Regions from separate parts of the Planococcus alpniumensis genome, predicted to be linked through region 2. Evidence: riboswitches for the same ligand, from Rfam matches in the RefSeq annotation. Region 2 holds a riboswitch; the other holds the start of a gene.
What was found. A riboswitch is a leader RNA that binds a small molecule or an ion and turns the genes downstream of it on or off. The one in region 2 is predicted to bind cyclic di-AMP.

Region 1 (4,242 bases), 240 kb from region 2:
CCGGTGCCAAACCGCACTTCTTTGCCTTCCATGCTTCCTTGATCCTGCTGAATTCCCAATTCATTTAACGCCTGGTTGCCTTGGTATTCATAAGTCAATCCGATAGTTAGAAAGGCAACGAACATCATGGCCATAGCAGCAAATAATACCCGCCCCTGCTTCTTATTGCCGACCATTCGCCCATAAGTGAACGGGGTCGCCGTTGTTATAAGGAACATTAAAATGATTTGGAGAAGATTACTTAAAGCTGTCGGATTTTCTAACGGGTGGGCCGAATTGACGCCGAAGAAACCACCCCCGTTATTGCCCAGTTCTTTAATAGATAAGAAGGCTGCCACCGGTCCTCTTGCAATGCTTTGTTCCGCTCCTTCAATAGTTGTGGCGGTTGCTGAAGGTTCGAATGTTTGTGGAACACCTTGTGCGATAAAGAAAAATGCTGTCACAAACGAAATCGGCAACAGGACTCGTGTAATGGCACGGATCAAATCTACATAGAAATTGCCGATTCGATTTCCCGACAAGCCCCTGATAAAAGTGATCACCACTGCAAGTGCAGTACCAGGAGCTGCAAACATCATGAACAATATGCCGATCATCTGGCCTAAATACGATAATCCACTTTCACCGCTGTAATGCTGCAGATTGGTATTTGTCATAAAACTAATCGCGGTATTAAAGGCAAGCGTTGGCTCCATGCCGGGATTGCCGCTTGGATTCAACGGAAGAACTCCTTGCAGTCTGAATACGAAATAAACAAGTATAATCATAAAACCGTTTGCTAAGATCAGCGATAAAGCGTATTGTTTCCAGCTTTGCTGCTCTTTCTTTATTCCGCCAACTTTAAACAATAGCTTTTCGAATGGCCCATAAATTTTATCTAATCCAGTTGCGTTATAATCAAAAGCTTTCGCTAAGTAAATTCCCATTGGTTTGGCAAGGATTAAAACCGCCAAAAGTGTAGCGATGATTGAGATAATGGTTATTCCCACGTTGATTTCCCTCCGTCTTTTTCATCTTTTAAAATTTTTCTGGATTTATTAACACATACAATAAATAAATTGAAACTGCGGCGACCGTAATCAACAGCAAACTCATCAAGAGCCTTCACTCTCCTTGCTCACTACCGACGAAGACCAATTCGTCAACGCCACCATCGACAGCGGCAAAATAATAAACAAGCTCAGCATAATGAAATCCAACATCTTCTCAACCTCCGTTTAATTTAATAAAAACCGTATATTTTGAGTATTCGAGTGCAGCACTATTTTTGCGCCCAACAAGGTATATAATTGTTCCGGTATGCTCTTATTGCGTGCGACGACCAATAATGGCGCTTTGACGCTGGATAATGAGACTTTTATCAAAAAATGGGTGGTGGTCAAGTCACTTTCCAGGACAATGACCCGATCAACAGGCGGCATTTCAATAAGTTCCTCATTAGCTTGCAGGAAGTGGATATTTTCAAACCCCAACTTGGCCAGGGCCCATTGGACTCGTTGATTTGTCACCATAAAAATAAGATTTGCAGATTCACTTAACACATTTTCCAAATAGCCGAGTTCATCTAAACTTGGCACACAGATTAAGCAGCGTAAGCGTTCATTCTTGATTGCCCCTCCCACTTAAAGGCTTCCTCCTTTCGAATTCTTCTTCAACCCGGTTTCGGCTGGAAAACCCAACCCACTAGTTTTTTATGCTCCTATCCAGGAACCCGGTCGGGAATTCAGAATCTAAGCACAAAAAAATAGACCAATGCTCACTTTTTCCCCAAGTTCATAAGACAAGTTTTGTGACGCGGTGATTAAGCATAGATCTATGCTTAATCACCGCTGACTTGTGTTATCAACAGTTTTTGGAAAAAAAGTACTCATTGGTCTACTTAACACCCAGCAAGCAACAACTGTTGCTTCCTTTGCATTCTGTCTTCCAAGATTGACTTTTTCAAATAGGCACAATAAAAAGACCTACAATGATTTCAAGTTGCTTTTTATGAGGGCATTATAAAAATGCCTCAAAAAAAAAGCCTCCTGAATAAAGGTGGTCTTAGACCTCCTTCGCTTTAGCCGACGAAGTTAGCTGACGGGTAGGATGGCGAAAGAGTTGCTCTCATCCTTTCTACATGCGTAGAATTAACCCCAAAAGATTGGGTCCTCCGTTCCCGTTTGACGGGATTTGGCCGAGATATTTTGTTTACGAGATTATATTACTCCTACTGGGGATTATTATGCAAGAGCTTTTTAAAATATTTTTTTATCGTCTGAAAAACAGGCAATTACATATGGTGATTGACAAGTGATTCCCCAAATTTGTCTCAGTGTCTTTTCACTAGGCCCAATATAATTGCTGCATATTCCTTCCTGACTTTGCTTTCATTGTCTTTTATCGGATTCCATTTTAATCCAAAAATAGATATTGACAACGCCTGAGAAAGGACATACGATTGTTCTCGAAATTATAAAATTATTTTTGGGAGACGACCACATGCCAGTTTCGAAAAAAAGAAAACTAGAATCAGAGATTAGCGAAGCCTTTATTAAGTTCCAGCGTGAACTTATTGGACGCGGACCGCAGGAAGCCAGAACGTATATTGTTGAAGATATGGTGATCACCCGTTTTAAAGGCGTATTAACGGTTGAGGAAAAACACCTTGTGGAAAATAATGACGGCAGAAAGCTTGTTAAAAAAATGAGGCAGCTATTAAGAGAGATGTATAGCACCAATTACGAAAACATCGTGGAAAAGTGTACAGGCGCCCGTGTTCATTCAAGCCATAGTGATATCAGCACGAAAATCGGTGAAAGAATCGAAGTATTTATCGTCGATAGGGACTTGGAAAAAGAATTAAATTAAGATAAAGGCATAAATATTAATGACGAGTACAAAAACGCAATAGCAAAGTATATTCTTGTTTTTGAAGCTATTCAAAACTGTGGCCCGCTTTATCGATCCGTTAAAAATTCGGTATTAACTAAGAGGTTTTTTTCGGTTTTGTGCTTCTCTTATCAAGTTCTTTTAAAATCCCCAGTTTGATAAAATTCTCTAAGGTTGCGAAATTTTAATCCTTCGCAGCCTTTTAATCGTTTACGTTTCAACATACTTAAAATTAAATTATCTTTTAATTCAGTCAAATGTCTTGCGTTCTCTATAAAATAAGATTAATATATATATAAATGATATATATCTTTTAGATAGGTGTGAAAAAGTGAAATCATACAATAATACAACCTACGCCATATTGGGCATCTTGACGACAGACTGCACTTCGGGCTACTCCATCAAACAATTCATGGATCAAAGCTTGAATCATTTTTGGAAAATCAGCTACGGCCAAATCTATCCTACGCTCAAGCTGCTTGTCGAAGATGGCTTGGCGGAAGTAAAAAGCGCCTCTACGTCGGGCCGAGCGGATAAAAACGAGTATTTCCTCACCGAAAAAGGCTTGGCGACATTGAAAAATTGGATCGAGCAACCCATCGATCAAGTTCCAGCTGAGCGCAACGAAGTGTTGCTGAAATTATTTTTTGGCTCCCACCAATCTCCTGAGCGCACTGTTTCCCTCCTTGAGGAGTATCAAAAAACCTTGGAAGCCCGCCATGCTACGTATGAAGCGATCGAACAGGGCATCCGCCACAACCATCACGAAGAGCAAGACGCCATGTACTGGCTGTTCACTTTGGATTACGGAAAACGAGTCACACAAGCGGCCATTGGGTGGTGTGAATATACTTTGAAGAATATCCGATAAGGAGGAACAGACATGGCACAGCAAGTTTTTCCCGGACGTTTCACTACGGAAAACACGGAGGATATTGTCGTTTTCATCATTGGCATGCGCTTCAACAACCGGTTGGCAGTGAACAGATGGTTTCCGGTCTTCAGTGCGATGCCCGGCATGATCAAGGAACTCTATACGCATAAGGAAGAACTCGGATTTTTGTCGATGGAAAGCTATTTTGGATTGCGCACCACAACGATGATCCAGTATTGGCGCTCGACCGACGACTTGCTTGCGTATGCGCGCAACGACAAGCATTTAACGGCCTGGAAAAAATTCAATCAGAATGCACGTAATAATGACGCCGTCGGAATTTACCATGAAACTTTCCAAGTTCAACCCGGGCAGTACGAATCGGTTTACGTAAACATGCCGTTCTATGGTTTGGGCAAGACTTTAGAACATCAACCCATAGGTTCAGCTAAAAGTTCTGCCCGCCAACGCCTTAAAACGCAGTGATTATTCCT
Region 2 (4,242 bases):
TAAGCCCAATGCAAAAATCGAGTATCCCTTGTACGGCCTTTATATCTTTATGATGATAGTGTCATTTTATTGGAGGGAATTATTCCCGTTTACGTTCCTTGTCCCTGCAGGAATTTTTTTAATCAGGAGTTTCCAATCCTTTCAGATGAACAATACGAAAGAAATGTATGGCTTCTTGTTGATGGGCGCTATTTTTTTCATAAGTGTTTTCGTCGCAAAGCCGTAAAAAATTTACTGACATTATCCAAAAAAGAAGCGAGGAGTTGCTGCATATGGCAGTGTCTCCTCGCTTCTTTTCAATGTGTTTACTCTTCTTCCCAATTCCACAATTCCACTTGTCCCAATTGCTCACCGGCCACTACAGCTTCCTCTTCGAGCTTCAATAATTCTTTGACCGGTCCAGTGACCACAGCGCCGTATACCGTAAAGCCATTTTTCTCTATATAATCATGGCGTTCATTCAAATAATCCAGACCCAAAAATCTTTCGTAATAAGAGGCCGACTTTTCTTCGAGCAAAGTTTCCATATTAGCCATCATCATCTGTTTGCTGTCTTGTATGGTCTCAGAATCAAGCCGGTAGATAGAAGAAAAAGATCGGAAATCATCGGAAGCGCTTTGCCCTCCTGTCAGGCCGAAGACAGTGTTCACGGATAGATCGTCACCGCCGCCTCCCCAACTGCCTGGCGTGAACGTTTCAAATTCACCCGTATGCAGCGGCATCCACAAAACGTCGATATCATAAGGTTCCAATTGCGCGATCAACTCTTCAGGTGTCATGAAGCGATCTGTTGAAAAGGCTAATTCCGCCACGGTGCCTTCGTGCAGCTTGTCCAATGTGCCCCAAACGTCGGGCTGGCCGTAAGCTTTCAGTGAATTGCCGTTGCGCGGGTCTTCCGGATAGAAAAAGAAAAAACGATCGAGTTCATCCCTCGAAGGGGTTTGGTACTCGATAGACGATAGGCTGTTTGCTAAGCGCTTCGTCACTTGCGCTTGCCCTACAACCATTTCCTTCTTGCCCACTGTCCTGACCAAAGGATAGGAAAATGCACTGGTGCCTAAGGGAGAAACTTCTTCTTCTTCGAACCCAAATGCCCCGCGGACATTGGGCACCGTCCAATCCAATGCGAGCTTCGTATAATAATCATTCTCCTCTGCCACTTGCATCCCGTCGGTAATAAATGCTAAAGCGATCATATAAGCACCGTAGATTAGCACTCCAATCATTAATATACGGAGAATCCGCACCGTTAACACAAAACGGGATTTCTTTAGTATTTTCTTTTCCAAGGCTTCATTCCATTCTGTCATCGTGCCACCCTTTCTGTTGTGCAATGGTCTCCAGTTTTTTTCGTGACCGGTACAATGTGACCTTTACTTGTTCTACTGATAAATCCATCGCATTTACTATTTCAGAATAACTAAATTCTGCCACTTCTCTCAAATAAAGAATCGTCCGGTAATGTTCCGGCAAATAATCGAACAGCATATTCAAGTCGTCCCGTTGCTCTTGCGCCAAAGCTGTATCTTCCGGCAATCCGTATGGGCTGATCATTTCTTCAGCCGGCTTGAATCTATTTATGAACGGAATGCTTTCCCTTCTCTTGCGTTTGCGCCATTCATCAATATAAATATTACGCGCCACCTTGAAAAGCCACGCCCGCGCTTGTTCTCCTTGATAGGTATGAAGTGAGATAGTTGCCCTGACAAATGTTTCTTGGGTCAGATCTTCGGCCAGATGGGAAGAACCTGATAACTTCCAAAGAAAATAATAAAGGGGTTTTGAATACAGTTTAAAAAGCTGTTCCAGCTGCTGGTTTTTCATCTTCTCCCCCTTTATCGACTTCTACTGTTTACACGTTTACCTTTCATTAATGTTACAGTTTTCCTGAAATAATTTGTAAAAAGAATTCCATCACTCTTCCTGTAACTGGATAAAATTATTTTATTTCGGTACACAAAATTGTGTTGACTTTTCCAGATAGAGGCGTATATTTTAGCTTGTACAACAGAATCCACCTTTTATATCGCTGAGACAGAATGAATTTCTGTGCGGGGGAACCAATTCGATCGCCACTTGATCTCGGGGTGAATCTTCATTTTGAAGAAGGGGTACTCTCCATCCCTAATCCGACAGCTAACCTCGTAAGCGTAGCAAAGAGAGAAAAGGTCTATCTCAGACCGTTTCTTTGAAATGGTTTTTTTGTGTTCAAATTTAAGGGAAAAGAGTGGAAGAGAAATGAGATGGAACAAGAAGCAGTTCGCAGTGATCGGATTAGGAAGATTCGGGGGCAGCATTTGCAAAGAACTGCATCAAATGGGTCACGATGTACTGGCAATAGACCGCGACGAGAAAAAAGTAGTGGAGTTCGCGGCGTTTTCTTCCCACGCACTTCAATTGGACTCGACCAACGAGTCAGCTCTGAAGCAATCGGGCATTACCAATTATGAAAATGTTATCGTTGCAATCGGCGAAGATATCCAATCGAGCATCCTGACGACACTCGTTTTGAAGGATCTGCAAATTCCTAAAGTGTACGTTAAAGCCCAAAACCATTACCACCAGAAAGTGTTGATGAAGATCGGCGTGGAGCAAGTCGTTCAACCGGAGATTGAAATGGGCAAAAAAATGGCTGAACATCTAGGGTCTCAAAAAATCATCGATTCGATCGACCTTTCTGCAGACTATAGCATTACCGAATTAATGGCCACGCCGAAAGTTAACCGGAAGTCTCTGCATGATCTGAAGATCCGCTTGAAATTCGGCGTGACCGTCCTCGCCATTAAACGTGGGGAGAAATTGAATGTTTCCCCGTTGCCAGATGACATCTTGCAGGCAGGAGATGTTTTGACGGTGCTTGGAACAAAGAAAGATATCCACCAATTCGACCGGGCAGGTTTATAAAATGAAACGATCCACCTTATTTAAAAAAATTAAAATATCACCGCCTCAAATTCTAACGATGATCTTCCTGGTGGCGATTTTATTTGGCACCATCTTGTTGTATTTGCCGATCTCCACAGTTGAGCCGATTTCATGGATTGATGCGTTGTTCACCGCTACGTCTGCGACAACGGTGACCGGGCTGGTCGTTGTCAGTACCGGCAATGATTTCACGGTGTTCGGGCAATCCGTCATCATGGTCCTCATGCAGATCGGCGGGCTCGGCCTCATGACCTTCGCCATTTTGGTCGTTTTGCTGCTGGGCAAAAAAATTGGCCTGCGGGGACGGATTTTGATCCAGCAGTCGTTCAACCAGTATTCACTTGGCGGCATGATCCGCCTCGTGCAGGTTCTGCTGTTTTTCGCATTCGGCATTGAGTTATTGGCCACTGCGATTTTAGCGGTTCGTTGGGTTCCGGAATACGGCTGGACATACGGGCTTTTCACCAGCGCTTTCCACGCTGTTTCCGCATTCAATAATGCAGGATTCTCTCTATGGGATGACAGCCTAAGTGCCTATGTCGGCGACCCAACAGTCAATATCCTGATCACCCTCTTGTTCATTTCAGGCGGGATCGGCTTTACCGTCTTGTATGATTTGTGGAAAACGAGAAACTTTAAGCAATTGTCCCTCCATTCCAAAGTCATGCTGACGGGGACCTTAGCCGTGAATCTGATCGCAATGCTGTTTTTATTCGTTTCTGAGTACGGCAATATGGAAACCATCGGCGCGCTGCCGCTTGGCGATAAACTATGGGCTTCGTATTTTCAAGCGGTTACCCCACGTACTGCAGGATTCAATTCCATCGACATCGGCAGCATGGAGACCGGCTCGATCGTGCTAATCTCGCTGCTGATGTTCATCGGGGCGGGCAGTGCCTCGACCGGGAGCGGTATCAAGCTTACGACTTTCTTAGTCATTATTTTAGTGACTGCTTCTTATTTGAAAGGGAAAAAAGAAGCGGTCATTTTCAACCGGGCGATCCCTTCCCACTTGCTGGAACGATCTCTGGCGATTGTGTTCATTAGCATGTCCGCTGTTTTCGCCGGCATTCTCATTCTGTCTTATACAGAGCAGGCGCCATTCGAATGGATTATTTTTGAAGCGTTCTCTGCTTTCGGGACAGTTGGGCTGTCGATGGGCTTGACCGGAGAGCTTTCGACCATCGGCAAATTCGTCATTATGATACTGATGTTCATCGGCCGAGTCGGTCCTGTGACGCTGGCATTTGCATTGGCCCGCCAGCACCGGGAACAAATCAGCCATCCGAAAGGCGATATTTTTACAGGTTGATTTTT

Region 1: another riboswitch for cyclic di-AMP. It lies ahead of G3255_RS17570 (hypothetical protein); the one in region 2 lies ahead of G3255_RS16310 (potassium channel family protein).

Annotation. Positions count from the first base shown of each region.
Region 1 is NZ_JAAMTH010000001.1:3,459,974-3,464,215, forward strand. Features, by position in the region: gene kdpA (potassium-transporting ATPase subunit KdpA) at 1-983, opposite strand, end outside; gene G3255_RS20430 (potassium-transporting ATPase subunit F) at 1,018-1,095, opposite strand; gene G3255_RS17570 (hypothetical protein) at 1,218-1,622, opposite strand; cyclic di-AMP (ydaO/yuaA leader) riboswitch at 2,047-2,188, opposite strand; gene G3255_RS17575 (Na-translocating system protein MpsC family protein) at 2,482-2,850, shown strand; gene G3255_RS17580 (PadR family transcriptional regulator) at 3,203-3,745, shown strand; gene G3255_RS17585 (DUF4188 domain-containing protein) at 3,758-4,234, shown strand.
Region 2 is NZ_JAAMTH010000001.1:3,219,053-3,223,294, forward strand. Features, by position in the region: gene G3255_RS16300 (anti-sigma factor) at 306-1,310, opposite strand; gene G3255_RS16305 (sigma-70 family RNA polymerase sigma factor) at 1,294-1,824, opposite strand; cyclic di-AMP (ydaO/yuaA leader) riboswitch at 2,018-2,166, shown strand; gene G3255_RS16310 (potassium channel family protein) at 2,239-2,904, shown strand; gene G3255_RS16315 (TrkH family potassium uptake protein) at 2,906-4,237, shown strand.